DNA from 2 places in the Labrys monachus genome. Region 1 is predicted to be linked to the other one. Evidence: predicted binding sites of a transcription regulator. Region 1 holds the regulator's gene; the other holds the start of a gene.
The links. Region 1 encodes PhoB, which activates phosphate uptake and scavenging genes when phosphate is short. Its sites were predicted from a motif close to TGTCATNNANCTGTCAT; they were not measured.

Region 1 (8,437 bases):
TGCTTCATTGCGAGACAGGCGCCCCGGCGTCTGGTACCAGCGAGAAGGCGAGGCCGTGCCGGCGGGCCTTTCCTTGAGGTCGCGGGGCGGGGTGTCCGGCGAAGATCCGCATGATGTTCCCCGGCCGGGCGGCCCGGCCTGTTCGGGAACGCAGACACGAAGCCCGCGACGATCGCCGAGAAAGCGCCCGAGAAAACGCCATTGACGCTGCCTTCCATACTGCCCCCTCCGATGCGCGCTCGCGGCGTGACGGCGGTGCTGGGACCGACCAATACCGGAAAGACCCATCTGGCGATCGAGAGATTGCTCGGCCACGGCGCCGGCATCATCGGCTTGCCGCTGCGCCTGCTGGCGCGCGAGGTCTACGGCAAGCTGGTGGCGCGGGTCGGCGCCGAATTCGTGGCGCTGGTCACCGGCGAGGAAAAGATCAAGCCCGACCGGGCGCGCTACTGGGTGGCGACGGCCGAGGCCATGCCGCGCGATCTCGACGTGCCCTTCGTGGCGCTCGACGAGATCCAGATCGCGGCCGACCTCGAGCGCGGCCATGTCTTCACCGACCGCATCCTCAACCGGCGCGGCTCGGCCGAGACGCTGCTGCTCGGCTCGGCCACCATGAAGCCGATCGTCGAGAGGCTCATTCCCGGCGTCAACGTCGTCTCCCGCCCACGCCTGTCGCAGCTCTTCTTCGCCGGCGAGAAGAAGCTCACGCGCCTGCCGCGGCGCACGGCGATCGTCGCCTTCTCGTCCGAGGAGGTCTATGCCATCGCCGAGCTGATCCGGCGCCAGCGCGGCGGCGCCGCCGTGGTGCTGGGGGCGCTGTCGCCGCGCACGCGCAACGCCCAGGTCGCCATGTACCAGAACGGCGACGTCGACTTCATGGTCGCCACCGACGCCATCGGCATGGGGCTCAACCTCGACGTCGACCACATCGCCTTCGCCGGCGACCGCAAATTCGACGGCTACCAGTTCCGCCGCCTGACGCCGTCCGAGTTCGGCCAGATCGCCGGCCGGGCCGGCCGCCACGTGCGGGACGGCACCTTCGGCACCACCGGGCGCTGCGACGGCTTCGAGCCGGACCTCGTCGAGGCGATCGAGAGCCACAGCTTCGACAGCGTCAAGGTTCTGCAATGGCGCAATCCGGCGCTCGACTTCTCCTCGATGGAAACCCTGCAGCGCAGCCTGGCGGCGACGCCGGAGGAGCCCGGCCTGACCCGCGCGCCGGACGCCGACGACATCCGCGTCCTCTCGATCCTCACGCGCGACGAGGAGACGAGGCGGCTCGCACGGGGCATCGCCGCCGTCACCCGGCTGTGGGAAGTCGCCCAGCTGCCGGATTACCGCAAAATTTCGCCCCATGCGCATGCCGATATCGTCACGAACCTCTATGGATTTTTGATGCGGGATAGTAAGGTCCCGGATGACTGGTTCGCCCGTCAGGTCGCCATGTCGGATCGGACGGATGGCGACATCGATACGCTCTCGACCCGTATCGCCCACATCCGAACCTGGACTTTCGCGGCAAATCGGCTTGACTGGCTGAAAGACCCCGCTCATTGGCAAGGCGTGACACGCAGTGTCGAAGACAAGCTCTCCGACGCCCTGCACGAACGGCTCGCCCAACGCTTCGTTGACCGTCGCACCAGCGTGCTGATGCGGCGCCTTAGAGAAAACGCTATGCTTGAGACTGAAATTACCAAAACCGGTGACGTGATCGTCGAAGGTCAGCACGTCGGAACGCTGCAGGGCTTCCAGTTCGCTCCCGATCCGACCGCCGGTGATGGGGAAAGCGGCAGGGCCCTGCGGGCAGCGGCGTCGAAGGCCTTGGCCGGCGAGATCGAGTCGCGCTCGCAGAAGTTCTCCCAGGCGCCGGACACGGAATTCGCCCTGGCCAGCGACGGCACCGTCCGCTGGATCGGGGAACCCGTCGCCAAGCTGGTCGGCGGCGACAAGCCGCTGGCGCCGCGGATCCGCCTGCTCGCCGACGAGCAGCTGACGGGCGCCGCCCGCGACGCGGTGCAGACCCGCCTCGACATCTGGATCGGCAACCACATAACCCGGCTCCTCGGGCCGCTGATGGCGCTGGACAAGGCCGAAGACCTGCAGGGGCTGGCGAAGGGCATCGCCTTCCAGCTCGTGGAGGCGCTCGGCGTGCTGGACCGCGCCAGGGTTGCCGAGGACCTCAAGCAGCTCGACCAGAACCAGCGCGCCTCGCTGCGCAAGCACGGCGTGCGCTTCGGCGCCTATCATATCTATCTGCCGGCGCTGATGAAGCCGGCGCCGCGCACCCTGGCGGCCCAGCTCTGGGCGCTGACCCATGGCGGGCTCGACCTCAAGGGCCTCGACGAGATCCCCCATCTCGCCGCCTCGGGCCGCACCTCGATGCCGGCCGACAAGTCGATCGACAAGACCCTCTATCGCCTCGTCGGCTACCGCGTCTGCGGCGAGAGGGCGGTGCGCGTCGACATCCTGGAACGCCTCGCCGACCTGATCCGGCCGGCGATCGCCTATCGCCCGGGCGTGACGGTCGGCCAGCCGCCGGTCGGCACCGCCGATGGCGACGGCTTCCTCGCCACCGTGCAGATGACGTCGCTGGTCGGCTGTTCCGGCGAGGACTTCGCTTCCATCCTGCGCGGGCTCGGCTATCGCTCGGAAAAGCGCAAGGGGCCGGCGATCACCCAGCCCATTCGCCTTCCCGCGCCGATGGAGCCCATCGTCGCCGCCAGCGAGGCGCCGTCCTCCGCGACGGACGAACAGGATGCCGGCGAGCCGCCGGCGGAGGCCGCTTCCGCCGAGGAGACGGTCGCGCCGACCGCAGCCGAGATCGATGCGATGGAAGTAGTGGCTTCGCCGCCGCATGTGATGTCCTGGGAGGAGGCGACCGAAGCCGTCGGGGATACGCCCGCCGTCGAGGCTGAACCGGCCGCAGACGCGGCGCCGGATGCCGGCGAGGGAGAGGTTCCCGCCGAGGCACCCGCGGAAGAGACCGTCCGGGAGGACGCCGGCCAAACGCCCGGCGAGCCGGCGGCGGAAGCCGCCGCGGGGCAGGAGGCCGCCGCCGATGGCGAGGCCGTTGCCGCCGATGGTGAGGCCGTCGCCGCCGATGGCGAGGCTGTCGCTGCCGATGGTGAGGCTGCCGCCGCCGATGGCGAGGCCGTCGCCGCCGATGGCGAGGCCGTCGCTGCCGAGCCGGTGGCCGAGGAAATACCGGAGATCGACGTCTGGCGTCCGGCGCGCTTCGAGCGCGGCCCGCGACCGCAGCACGGGCGCCAGCATCATGGCGGCCGCGGCGCCAATGCCGGCGCGCAGGGCGGTGCCGAGCGTGAGCCGGAGAGAAGGCCGGGTGGCGGGTTCCGCCGCGGCCAGCCGCCTGCCGGTGCGCCGTCCGGCCCGGCCGCCGCCCCGGCGGCGGAAGGCGGCGAGGCACGGCGGGACGATCGGCCGCGCCGCTTCGACCGGCCGCGCCGCGACGAACGCGTCAGCGCCGAGGCCGGTGCGCGCCCGCCCGCCGGCGAGGCGCCGCGGGAAGAGCGCCGGGGGATCGAAGCTCGCGGGCCCCGTCCCGAAGGCGGCGGCGGCCGGCGCAACGGCCAGGACCGGCCGGGGAGCGACGCCCGGCCCGATCGGGGGCAGCGTCACGATCGCCCGGACCGCGACCGCGGCGATCGGGGCGGCGACCGCCCGCGCAACTGGTCGAGCGACGCCAAGCCGCAGGGGCGCGACAATCGTGCGCCGGACCCCAATTCGCCCTTCGCCAAGCTGCTGGCTCTCAAGGAGCAGATGCAGAATGGCAGGCCGGACAAGAAGTAGCGCATGACGTCCACGAGCCAGGATCGTCTTCGGATCGACAAATGGCTCTGGCGTGTGCGCGTCGCCAAGACGCGCACATCGGCCGCGAAACTGGTGGCGGACGGCTATGTCCGCATCAACGGGACCAAGACCGATTCGCCCGCCAAGACGGTGAAGGCGGGCGACGTGCTGACGATCGCCCTCGAACGCACCGTGCGCGTCTATCGCGTGCTCGAACTGGGCGGGCGGCGCGGCCCGGCGGCGGAGGCGCAGGCTTTATACGAGGACCTTTCGCCCGAGCCGCCGCAGGGGTGAGGCAGGCATGGGTGCTCGACAATCCGTATATTCATACCATATTGAACCGATGATCCGCGACGCCTTCAGCGGCGGAGAATATCAGGGCGGCCATGCTGACCAACAAGGGTAAATACGGACTCAAGGCTCTGGCGCATCTGGCCGGCCTGCCGACCGGCGAGACGGCGCAGAGCCAGGAGATCGCGGAAGCCAACCAGATCCCCAAGAAATTCCTCGACGCGATCCTCGGCGAGCTGCGGGTCGCCGGGATCGTCCGCAGCAAGAAGGGCAAGGGCGGCGGCTATATGCTGGCGCGCGACGCCAGCCAGATCAGCGTCGGCAACGCCATCCGCGTGCTGGACGGGCCGCTCGCCCCGATCGCCTGCGCCAGCCGCACCGCCTATCAGCCTTGCACCGACTGCCCGGATGTTCCAAGCTGCACGGTGCGCCTGCTGATGCAGAAGGTGCGCGACATATCCTCCAATCTCCTCGACAACACCTCCGTCGAGGAAATGCGCCAGGCCGCTCTCGGCGAACAGGCGCTGAGCTACTCGATCTGACGGTCAATCCGGTCATTTACGCGGCGATCTGAGGCAGGGGCGGCACTGCGCGTCCCGACCTGTTTGCCTGGAACTACGGAGAGCATTGATGGAAAAGCGTGCAATTGGACGATCCGATCTGATGGTGGCCCCGCTCGGGCTGGGCGGCAACGTCTTCGGCTGGAGCGCGGACGAGAAGGCCTCGTTCGCGGTTCTCGATGCCTTCGTCGATGCGGGCTTCAATCTCGTCGACACCGCCGACGTCTATTCGGCCTGGGCCCCCGGCAACCAGGGCGGCGAGTCGGAGACGGTGATCGGCAAATGGATGAAGGAGCGCGGCAACCGCGATGCGATCGTGCTGACCACCAAGGTCGGCTCGGAAATGGGCCCGGGCAAGAAGGGCCTGTCCCGCAGCTATATCACCAGCGCCGTCGAGGCATCGCTGCGCCGCCTGCAGACCGACTATATCGACCTCTATCTCTCCCATTGGGAGGATCCCGAGACGCCGCTGGAAGAGACGCTCGGCATCTACGCCGATCTGGTCAAGGCCGGCAAGGTCAGGGTGATCGGCAATTCCAACCACAGCGCCAACACGATGTTCAAGGCGCTGGCGATCAGCGCCAAGGAAGGCTGGCCGCGGTTCGAGAACCTGCAGACGCATTACAATCTCTATGACCGCGCCGGCTACGAGGCCGAGCTGGAGCCGTTCTGCCTCAAGAACGAGATCGGCGTGACCAGCTATTTCTCGCTCGCCAAGGGCTTCCTGTCGGGCAAATATCGCTCGGAAGCCGATTTCTCCAAGAGCGCGGCCCGTGGCGGCGGCATGGCCGACTACCTCAACGAGCGCGGCCTGCGCATCCTCGACGCGCTCGACGCCGTGGCGAAGGCCAAGGGGGCGACGCCCGCGCAGATCGCCATCGCCTGGCTGATCGCCCGGCCCGGCCTCGTCGCGCCGATCGCCAGCGCCACCAGCGTCGCCCAGCTCGGCGATCTCATCGCCGCGACCGCCCTGTCCCTCAACGGCGCGGAAATCGAGCAGCTCAACAAGGCGAGCGCCTATTGAAGGCGCCGGGGGATCACCGCGCGTGCGACGGAGGGCCGGTCTCCGGCCTTCCAGTCGACCGGTGATCGCCGACGCCCCGCGGATTGTCGCCCGCGGGGCGCCGCACCATCAGTTCTGCTTGGAAAAGGTCTCGTCGAACGAATAGCCCGCGCCGCGGACGGTGCGGATGGGATCGATCTCGCGCGTGCGGTTCATCGCCTTGCGCAGGCGCCCGACATGCACGTCGACGGTGCGCTCGTCGATATAGACGTCACGGCCCCATACGCTGTCGAGCAGTTGCTCGCGGGCGAAGACGCGGCCGGGCGCCTGCATCAGGAATTCGAGCAGGCGAAATTCGGTCGGCCCGAGCCGGATCTCGCGCGTGCCGCGATGGACCCGCTTGGTCTCGCGGTCGAGGGAGATGTCGCCAGCCTTCAGGAGCGAGGCGACGTGATCGGGCTTGGCGCGGCGCAGCAGGGCGCGGACGCGGGCCGACAGCTCGGGCACCGAGAAGGGCTTCACCACATAGTCGTCGGCACCGGTGGCGAGCCCCCGGACGCGCTCGGTCTCTTCGCCGCGCGCCGTGAGCATGATCACCGGCAGCCGCTCCGTCTCCGGGCGCATGCGGATGCGGCGGCACAGTTCGATGCCGGACAGGCCCGGCAGCATCCAGTCGAGCAGCACCAGATCGGGGATGCTTTCGCGAAGGCGGATCTCCGCCTCGTCGCCGCGCGCCACGCTGTCGACCTCGTAGCCCTCGGCTTCGAGATTGTAGCGCAGCAGCAGCGTCAACGCTTCTTCGTCTTCGACGATCAGAACCTTGGCAGGCATAGGCCTCCCCCAGCATTGGCTCCGGAGGGCCGCCCGGCCGTCCGGAGGGGATTTGCGATGAAAGAGGGACCGGCGGCCGGCGGCCGGTTACCGCCTCCCGCCTTCACTTGACGGGAATGGGCAGGTCGACCAGCGAGGTGCTGGTGTCGTTCTTCGGGCGTTCGCCGGCCGGCGATTCGCCGGTGACGAGATAATGCACGGTTTCCGCGATGTTGGTGGCGTGGTCGCCGATCCGCTCGATGTTCTTGGCGCAGAACAGCAGATGGGTGCAGAAGCCGATATTGCGCGGATCCTCCATCATGTAGGTCAGCAATTCGCGGAAGAGCGAGGTGTACATCGCGTCGATCTCGCCGTCGGAGCGCCAGACGGACAGGGCCTCCTCGACATTGCGCTGGGCGAAGGCGTCGAGAACCTGCTTGAGCTGCTCGAGCACCAGATCGGCCATGTGATCGAAGCCGCCGAACAGCTGCACCGGCTGCATGTGGCCGTTGATGGCGACCACGCGCTTGGCGACGTTCTTGCCGAGATCGCCGATGCGCTCGAGGTCGTTGGCCACGCGCAGGGCCGAGACGATCTCGCGCAGGTCGAGGGCGAGGGGGCCGCGCTTGGCAATGACGAGGATGGCGCGGTCCTCGACCTGACGCTGCAGCCGGTCGATGCTGAGATCGAGCTCGATCACGGCCTGCGCCCGCAGGGTGTCCCGCTTGAGCAAGGCCTCGACGCTGTCGGCTACGCTCTTTTCGGCATAGCCGCCCATTTCGGCGATCATGTTGCGCAGTTCCCGCAATTCCTGATCGAAGGACGTAACGATGTGGTCGGACATGCCGCTCTCCCAATGTCGTGTGTCGGTGCCGGCGGCCCGCCGGCCCGGCCGGTTGCCGGTCAGCCGAAGCGGCCCGTGATGTAATCCTGCGTGCGGCTGTCGTCGGGCCTGGTGAAGATCTTGTTGGTCGGCCCGGCTTCGATGAGATTGCCGAGATAGAAGAACGCCGTCACGTCGGCGCAGCGTGCGGCCTGCTGCATGTTGTGCGTGACGATGACGATGGTGAAATCCCGCTTCAACTCGTCGATCAGCTCTTCGATCTTGGCGGTCGAGATCGGATCGAGGGCGGAGGTCGGCTCGTCAAGAAGGACCACTTCCGGCTTCACCGCGATGGTGCGGGCGATGCACAGGCGCTGCTGCTGGCCGCCGGACAGGCCGAGCGCCGACGTGTTGAGCCGGTCCTTGACCTCGTTCCAGAGGGCGGCCTTGGTCAGGCACCACTCCACGCGCTTGTCCATATCGGCCTTGCCGATACTCTCGTGCAGGCGCACGCCGAAGGCGATATTGTCATAGATCGACATCGGGAAGGGCGTCGGCTTCTGGAACACCATGCCGATGCGCGCCCGCAGCACGGCGGGGTCGATTTCCTTGCCGATGACGTTCTGGCCGTCGAGCAGCACCTTTCCCTCGGCGCGCTGGCCCGGATAGAGATCATACATCCGGTTGAGGACGCGCAGGAGGGTCGACTTGCCGCAACCCGACGGGCCGATCATGGCGGTGACACGGCGTTCGCCCATGTCGAGATTGATGCCCTTGAGCGCATGCTTGTCGCCGTAGAAGAAGTCGAGGGCTTCGACCTTGAGCTTGATCGCTGCATTCGGATCGAGGGCGGGACGGTCGGCAACCGCAATCGAGGCGTTGGAAGAAGAGGACATGGGAGCACTCATTTCTTGGGGGCGAGCACGACGCGGGTGATGATGTTCAGGGCCAGGACGCCGGCAGTGATGAGGAGCGCGCCGGCCCAGGCGATCGAGACCTGCGCCGGATCCGGCACCTGGGCGAGCTGGTTGATGGCGGCCGGAAGGCTTGGGAAAGCCTGGCCGAGATCGAATGTCAGGTTCGGGTTGCCGAAGGCGGTGAAGAGCAGCGGGGCGGTCTCGCCGGCGGCGCGGGCCAGCGAGA
Region 2 (8,437 bases), 4.3 Mb from region 1:
GATGCCCATCTTCTTGTGGTCGTAGCCCTGGCTGCCGCCGGAGGCGAAGGCGTCGTCCAGCCAGAAGCGCTTTTGCGCCGCCAGCGCATTGGCGGTGTCGGAGAAGGTCGCGGTGCCCTTGTCGGCGGCGACGACGAGATAGGGATCGTCGCCGTCGTGCCGGAGCGTGCTGTCGGGCGGGACGACGGCGTCGCCCTCGATGTTGTCGGTGAGTTCGAGCAAGGCGCGCACGAAGATGCGGTAGGCCTCGGTGCCTTCCGCCAGCCAGGCGTCGCGGTTCGCCGGCGGCGGCAGGCGCTTGGGCACGAAGCCGCCCTTGGCGCCGACCGGCACGATCACCGCATTCTTGACCTGCTGCGCCTTGACGAGGCCGAGGATCTCGGTGCGGAAATCCTGCGGGCGGTCCGACCAGCGCAGGCCCCCGCGCGCGACCTTGCCGAAGCGCAGATGGATGCCCTCGACGCGCGGCGAATAGACGAAGATCTCGTAGAGGGGCCGCGGCTGGGGCAGGTCCTCGATCCGCTGCGCCTCGAACTTGAAGGAGATCACGGCGCGCGGATGGCCGTCCTCGCCGACCTGCCACAGATTGGTCCTGACGGTGGCCTGCACCAGATTGGCGAAGCAGCGCAGGATCCTGTCCTCGTCGAGGGAGGAGACGGCCTCGAGCTGCTCCTCGATGCCGGCGACGAGCGCAGCCTCGCCGGCGGCCCGTTCGGCCTCGCTGACGGCGGGACGCGGGTCGAGGCGCGCCTTGAACAGCGCCACCAGGCTGGCGGTGATCGCCGCGTTCCGGCGCAGGGTCTCCCACATATAGTCCTGGCTGAACGGCGCCCGGATCTGGCGCAGATAGCGCGAATAGGCCCGGATGGTCGCGATCTCGCGCCAGCCCAGCGCCGTGCGCAGGATGAGGGCGTTGTAGCCGTCGGACTCGGCGCGGTCGCCGACCACGGCCATGATCGAGGCCTCGAAGCGGTGGCTGAAATCGCGGCTGATCGCGACGGCCAGGCCGTCGGCCGTCTCGATCGTCATGTCGTGCAGCCAGACCGGCGCGGGCGCGGGAACGGCGTCGGGCACGATATGGTAGGTCCGTTCGTTGACGACGCGAAGGCCGTGATTCTCGATCACCGGAACGCGGTAGGACAGGGACAGCGGCGCGTTGCGGGAGAAGACCCTGAGGCCGAGGCGGGTCTTGTCCTCGTCGCCGTCGAGCCTGTAGACCGAAATCGCCACCGGCCGGGCCGGCGTCAGCTTCTCGACGACGGCGATATCGGCGATCGCCTGGGCGATGCCGAAGGCTTCCGCATAGGCGCCGCTGAAGGCGGCGGCATAGCGGTTGCCGAGCAGGCGGGCGCGCATGCCGTCGGTGGTGCCGGCGAGCGCCGCCTTGAGCCGGTCTCCCCAGCTGGCGGCGATGGCGCCGATCGCCGCTTCCAGGGCCGCCCGCTCGACGACCGGGGTCTCCCCCTCATAGCGCCCGATGATGTAGTGCACGCGGGTGAGCGGCCCTTCCGGGAAGGCCGCATGGGAACTCGTCAGCTGTCCCTTATAGGCCTGCGCCAGATAGGCGCCGATGCGGGCGCGGACGGTGCTGTCATATTTCTCGCGCGGAAGAAAGACGAGGACGGAGACGAAGCGGTCGAACCGGTCGGGGCGCACCAGCGCCCTGACGCGGGGCCGCTCATAGAGCATGAGGATTTCCATGGCGAAGTCGTAGAGCGTGCCGGCATCGACCTGGACCAGCTCGTCGCGCGGATATTCCTCGAGGATGTGGAGGATCGCCTTGCCCGAATGGCCCTCGGGGTCGAGGCCGGCCCGCTTCAGCACCTGCGCGATCTTGTGGCGGACATAGGGGATCTGGCGGACCGAGCGCGTATAGGCCGTCGAAGTGAAGAGCCCGACGATGCGCAGCTCGCCGCGCAGGCGTCCGTCGGCGGCGTAGAGCTTCACGCCGACATAGTCCATGAAGACGCGCCGGTGCACGCGGCTCTTCACATTGGCCTTGGTGACGATGAGGATGGTCGGCTCGCGCATGAATTCGCGGATTTCCGGCGTCATCACCACCAGTTCGGCGCCGCGGCGCAGGATCTTCACGCCGGGATCGCGCAGGATGCCGAGGCCGGAGCCCTCGACGGCCTCGACCGGCCCGGCCGCGTCGGCATCGGCGGAAAAATGATATTCGCGCATGCCGAGAAACGTGAAATTGTCGGCGCACAGCCATTGCAGGAGCTGGTTGGCCTCGGCGATCTCGTCGATCGGCAGCGGCGGCGGGCTGGAGCGGAACGTCTCGATCGCCTGCTCGACGCGGTCGCGCATGGCGCGCCAGTCGGCGACGCAGGCACGGACGTCGGCGAGCGTTTCCCTCAGGCCGGCGATCAGCCTCTCGCGGTCGGCCTCGGCGTCGATCCGCGCGATATGCAGATGGATCAGGCTCTCGCGCTCGCCCGCGCTGCCCTCGGGCAGGGCCTCGCCGAGGAAGCGCAGCAGCCGGCCCTCGCCGTCGCGTTCGACCGCGAGGACGGGGTGGGCGACGAGCTTGACCTCGATGCCCCGCTCGGACAGCTCCGCCAGCGTGGAATCGAACAGGAAGGGCATGTTGTCGTTGAGGATCTCGACCACGGAGATCTCGCGCCCGTCCGGCATGGCGGGGTTGACGACGCGGATGTCGGCACTGCCCGGCCGGTGGCGCTGCACATGGTCCCAGGCCTGCTCGGCCAGCAGGGCCAGCGAGGCGGCGTCATGGCCGGCGAGGTCCTCCAGTGCCGTGTGCCCGAAGAGGAGCTCGGCGAAGGCCGCCGGCGCGCCGCCCGGCTGCATGCTTCCGGCCGCCTTCCGGATCATGGCCGCCCGTGCTTCGTCGTCACGCCATGCCATGCTGTCCTCCGATCGTCACCGCGCCACGCCGTCGTGCCGCACCGTGGACCGTTCGCGGTCCGTCGACAGGCCCGACCATAGCCTAAATTTTGACCACTCGCGGGCGAACCTCGAAAATCGACGGCGCAGAGGCGTGCGACGAGAAGAAAATTGCGGCAACGGGACAGGAGATATACATCCTCCCGGTACGAGCATCGAAAGGACGGGCAGATGACGACAGCGCAGCCGGGCCGGGCGGCCGGTCCGCAAGGCTCCTCGGTCGATCCGGGCGAAGTCGGACGCTTCGATGCCATGGCTGCGGACTGGTGGAACCCGCATGGCAGCATGAAGGCGCTGCACCGGCTCAATCCGCTGCGCCTGCGCTACGTCCGGGACCGCATCGCCGCGCATTTCGGCCTGTCGGCCACGGCGCTCAAGGGGCTCGCGGGCCTCAGCCTCGTCGACATCGGCTGCGGCGCCGGCCTGCTCAGCGAGCCGCTGGCCCGGCTCGGCGCCGGCGTGGTCGGCATCGACGCGGCGCCGGCGAACATCGAGGCGGCGCGGCGGCACGCGGCCGAGGCGGGGCTCGCCGTCGATTATCGCCTGGCGACGTCGGAGGAACTGGCGGCCGGCGACGAGCGCTATGACGTGGTGCTGGCGATGGAGATCGTCGAGCACGTCGCCGCCCCCGCGCCGTTCCTGCGCAGCTGTGCCGGCCTGGTCAAGCCGGGTGGGCTCCTCTTCGTTTCCACCCTCAACCGCACCATGAAAGCCTACGCCCTCGCCATTCTCGGCGCCGAGCGCGTGCTGCGCTGGCTGCCGCGCGGCACGCATGACTGGAACAAGTTCGTCACCCCCGAGGAGATCGCCGAGGCGCTGGCGCAGACCGGCCTGGCGGAAGCCGACCGCACGGGCGTGGCCTATAATCCGCTGCTGGACGAATGGCGGCTGTCGCGGGATCTCGACGTCAATTACATGATGGTCTTCGCGGCCGACCCGGAGCGCGCATATCCGCCCCGCTCTTCCTGACGGCGCCCCCGGCACCCGGGCAGGGGACGGGCGCGATTGTCCTGTCCGGACGATCGGCGGGACGAGCAGCGGTCAGGATCGATTTGGGTGCGTGCTTTCCGTGTTTGCTTTCCGCAGGCTCCAGCCGAGACTCGCGATGTTGGCCGCAACCAGCCCTGCCATCGCGATGAGCGCGCTGTCGATTCCATAGGCGGCGATCAGGCTGCCGGCGAAATAGGGAAAACCGAACAACCCGATGAAATAGCCGAGCGTAAACACTTGCGACGCGACTGGGACGGACAGTCCACATTCGCCGGCCAGGTTCACGACCATGGCATTCAGGGTCGAATAGGTGAGGCCGTAGCCAGTCGCGAAGAGAATGGTGGCCACGACGTACAGGATCGAGCTGCCCGCGTTGATGAGAAGAAGCCCGATGCCGAGGAGTGTCGCGATGAAGAGCGCGAGGCCCAGCCGCCCGAGAGGAATCCTGCCTATCATCGACGCGACGGAGAAGCGCAACGCGACCGTGGTGACGGTGAAAGTCAGGAAAAAGATATCGGGTGCCAGTCCGCGCGAACCGGCATAGAGGCTCTGGAACGTCGAGAGACCCGCGAAGGTGCAGGCGGCGATCCCTATCATGATCACCGGCGCGACCGTCCTCGCCCGCAGGATGGACAGGGTCGCCGGCACCGTCAGGGCGACCGCCCGCATCGGCAGCTGCGGCTGGTCGGCCATACGCCTGCGGATCAGGAGGGAGAACGCCGCCACCAGGGCACAGACGCAAGCATAGAAGGCATAGGCTTTGGCGGGACCGCCGAAATGGTCGGCGATGGCATGGCCGAGAGGCGCGGACATGCCGATGCCGAGCATCTGCGAGCCCGACAGGAGGGTCAGCGCTTCCAGGCGCGCGGACGGCTTGAGGCAATGGATGAGCTGGATCGGTGCCAGCATGTAGAAGATCGCCCAGCCGAGGCCCAGCGAAAGGCCGCCGGCATAGGCGAGCGGCAGCCCGCCGGTTCCGATCATGGCGAAGCAGGCCATCGCGATCGCCATGATCGACGCGGAGGCGGCCACCAATGGCAGGATGCCGGTCCGCTCGGCCAGGCGCCCCGCGAACAGCGAGCCGACGAGCGTTGCGACCGTTCCAACGCTGATGACGGCGCCCGCCGTCGATGCCGCATGACCCGCCGCGCTCAAAGCGTCGGACAACAGGAAGCTCGAACCATAGGCCATGGCAAGCGCGACGCCGGTCATGAGATAGGGCGTAAAGAGGCTGGCCGGCAGTCTGTCGGCCAGCATGTCGGGGGCTGTATCGGCCGTGACGGGCTTCGAAAGCGTTTCCGTCCTTGGATGGGAAGTGTTATCCATTTTATTCATGAAAAGAGATAACAGACTTCCAGCCGTTATTCAATCGCTGCGGGATGCGGTGGCGTCCGCCCGGCCGGGCACCCGCCTTCCATCGGTGCGCACCCTCGTCCAAAACCATCGCGTCAGTCCTGCGACGGTGGAGCGCGCCTTCGCCCGGCTGGTTGGCGAGGGCCTGATCGAGCCCCGCCCCGGTCAGGGCACCTTCGTCCGTCAGCCGCCGGAAAGCGCGACCGAAGGGTGCGATTTCTCCTGGCAGTCGATCGCGCTCGGGGCCGCGCGCGCCGACGGTGGGCCGATGGGCACTCTGTTGACCGTGCCGCCGCCCGAAAGCCTGATCCTGAGCAGGGGTTACCTGCCGCCGGACCTTCAGGCTTCCGGCCTGCTGGCGACGGCGCTGCGCCAGGCCGCCGGGCGGGCCGAACTTTGGGACCGCCTGCCGATCGAGGGCATGGAGCCTTTGCGGGCATGGTTCGCGCACCAGGTGGGCGACGGCGGCGTGTTCTCGCCCCATGACGTCATCATCTGCAGCGGTGGACAGGCCGCCATCGCCACGACCTTGCGCGCGCTCGTCTCGCCCGGGCGCCCGGTCCTCATGGAGACGCCGACCTATACGGGGGCCATTTCGGCCGCCCGCGCGGCAGGCCTCGAGCTGGTCCCCGTGGCGATGGACGATCAGGGTGTCCGGCCGGACCTGCTGGCGGATGCCTTCCGGCAGACCGGAGCACGCGTCTTCTATAGTCAGCCGACCTTTTCAAATCCGTCCGGCACCGTCCTGTCGGCAGAGCGGCGCGCCGCCGTTCTAGACATCGCGGCAGAGGCGCGGGCCTTCATCATCGAGGACGACTGGGCGCGCGATCTCGATCTGGCGGGCACGGCTCCCGCGCCGCTCGCCGCTGGCGATCGGCACGGGCACGTCGTCTATATCCGTTCCCTCGCCAAGTCGGCCGCGCCGGGATTGAGGGTCGCGGCCATCATCGCACGCGGGGCTGCCTGCGCCCGTCTCAAGGCGGCGCGCGGCAGCGACGACTTCTTCGTTTCCGGCCCCTTGCAGGCGGCTGCCCTGGCGGTTGTCTCCGCACCGGGCTGGAAGCGGCATCTCGGTGCGGCGCGGGCGGCCTTGATGGAGCGCCGGGATGCCCTTGTCGGCGCATTGCGCATCGAGCTGGGGGATCGCGTCACGTTCCAGGTGCCGGACGGCGGCATGCATCTCTGGCTGCGGCTGCCGGATCACATCTCGGATAGCGCGCTCGCGGCCGACATGGCCCGGGAGGGCGTCATCGTCAGCGCTGGTCGTGCATGGTTCCCGGCTGACCCCGAAGGCTCGTTCCTGCGGCTGACATTCGCAGCCGCGCCCGCCTGTCTTCGCGAAGGGGCGAGGCGGCTCGGGCCGGTTATCCGGCAAGGAATGTAGCTGCCGCAGATATCCGGAGTTTTGTCTGGGCTTGCCCGCCGCTGCCTCAGTTCAGGTCGTCGGGAAGGTTGGGCAGCGGATAGACCTCGATGCCGTCGTCGATCAGGCCGCGCACGTCGTCCGACTTGGCCTCGCCATAGATCGAGCGGTGCTTGATCTCGCCCTCGTGCATCCTGCGCGCCTGCTCGGCGAAGTCCTCGCCGACATAGTCCGAATGTTCCGTCAGCATGGCGCGCAGCTCGCGGATCTTCAGGCGAACCGTCGCCTCCTCCGGCGAAACCAGGGCGACCGGCTTCTGCGGCTCGGGAACCTCGCGGTCCTTGCGCGCCACCTGCGGCGCCATGATCGCCTTGGCGATCTTGGACGAGGAACAGGTGGGGCAGCTCAGCAGGCCGCGCTCGGCCTGCTCGTCGAAGGATGCCCCGTCCCGGAACCAGCTTTCGAACGCGTGACCCTGATCGCAGACCAACGAAAAACGGATCACTCGGCAGCCCTCAGCGCCGGTTGCGTCGTCACCGTGAAAGGCCGGGCATTGCGGAGATTGGGAATCTTGCCGCGGGTGGCGGCGACGGCGTGGACGTCGACCTCGGCGTAGATGAGGCCCAGCGCCTCGCCGGCATCGGCGACGACGCGGCCCCAGGGATCGACGATGACGGAGTGGCCATAGGTGTCGCGGCCGTCGTCGTGATGGCCGACCTGCGCGGCGGAAATCATCCAGGCGCCGTTCTCGATGGCGCGGGCGCGCTGCAGCACATGCCAATGCGCCTCGCCGGTCTGCCGCGTGAAGCAGGCGGGCGCGGTGATCACGTCGGCGCCGGCATCGCCATAGGCGCGGAACAATTGCGGAAAGCGGACATCGTAGCAGATGGCGATGCCGAGCCGGGCGAAGGGCAGGTCGACCGCGACCGCGTTGGAACCGCCGACATAGGCATTGGATTCGCGCCAGCTCTCGCCGCCCGCCAGGTCGACGTCGAACAAATGGATCTTGTCGTAGACGGCGACGACCTCGCCCGCGGGATCGATGACGAAGGCGCGGTTGGCGGCCTTGTCGCCGACCCGCACCGCCATCGAGCCGATATGGAGGTGAATGGCGTTGTCGCGGGCGATGGCGCGGAAGGCGTCGAGCTCGGGATTGGAGGCGTCATCGCCGATCACCGCCATCATCGCCGCCCGGTCGCGGTTGACGACGGTGGTCATCTCCGGCGTCTGCAGATAGTCGGCCCCGGCCGCCTTCGCCTCGCGGGCGGCGGCGGCGACGGTCGCGACATTCTCGGACGGCACGAGGCCGGAGCGCATCTGGAGGACGGCAGCTTTGAAGCGCATGGCATCAATCCTGGTTCAGGCCGCGAGGAGATCGTCGAGCTTGCCTGCCGCGTCGAGATCATACAGGTCGTCGCAGCCGCCGACATGGGTTTCGCCGATGAAGATCTGCGGCACGCTGCGGCGGCCATGCGCCTTGACGCTCATCGCCGCCTGCAGATCCGGCTTGCCGTCGACGTCGATTTCCTGGAACGGGACGCCCTTTTTGTCGAGGAGCGACTTGGCGTCCCTGCAATAGGGGCACCAGGATTTGGTGTAGATCACAACGGGCGGCATGCCATCATTCCAAAATCGAAGAACCTGCCCGAAACATGGGAAGGCGACCGGCAAGATTCAATCATTATAGGCGGATATGGCGGCGCCACAAGGATCGAGGCGGCGGCAGAGCGCGGATCAGATCGTCGCAACCGATCCGCCGAGGCGTGGCAGGCCGGCGTTCCCTACTCGATCGGCGTGGCCACGCGGGCAAAGACGAGGATG

Region 2: J3R73_RS30555 (NAD-glutamate dehydrogenase) is a predicted target of PhoB. The motif match lies at 2,874-2,890, and genes of this name have one in related genera.

The regions. Positions count from the first base shown of each region.
Region 1 is NZ_JAUSVK010000001.1:2,443,432-2,451,868, forward strand. It holds gene J3R73_RS11030 (DEAD/DEAH box helicase) at 232-3,807, shown strand; gene J3R73_RS11035 (RNA-binding S4 domain-containing protein) at 3,811-4,101, shown strand; gene J3R73_RS11040 (RrF2 family transcriptional regulator) at 4,194-4,640, shown strand; gene J3R73_RS11045 (aldo/keto reductase) at 4,729-5,682, shown strand; gene phoB (phosphate regulon transcriptional regulator PhoB) at 5,791-6,492, opposite strand; gene phoU (phosphate signaling complex protein PhoU) at 6,596-7,315, opposite strand; gene pstB (phosphate ABC transporter ATP-binding protein PstB) at 7,375-8,190, opposite strand; gene pstA (phosphate ABC transporter permease PstA) at 8,199-8,437, opposite strand, start outside.
Region 2 is NZ_JAUSVK010000001.1:6,697,810-6,706,246, forward strand. It holds gene J3R73_RS30555 (NAD-glutamate dehydrogenase) at 1-2,871, opposite strand, end outside; gene ubiG (bifunctional 2-polyprenyl-6-hydroxyphenol methylase/3-demethylubiquinol 3-O-methyltransferase UbiG) at 3,082-3,879, shown strand; gene J3R73_RS30565 (MFS transporter) at 3,952-5,112, opposite strand; gene J3R73_RS30570 (aminotransferase-like domain-containing protein) at 5,177-6,637, shown strand; gene J3R73_RS30575 (DUF1178 family protein) at 6,684-7,121, opposite strand; gene J3R73_RS30580 (carbon-nitrogen hydrolase family protein) at 7,118-7,960, opposite strand; gene grxC (glutaredoxin 3) at 7,976-8,233, opposite strand; gene J3R73_RS30590 (ComF family protein) at 8,398-8,437, opposite strand, start outside.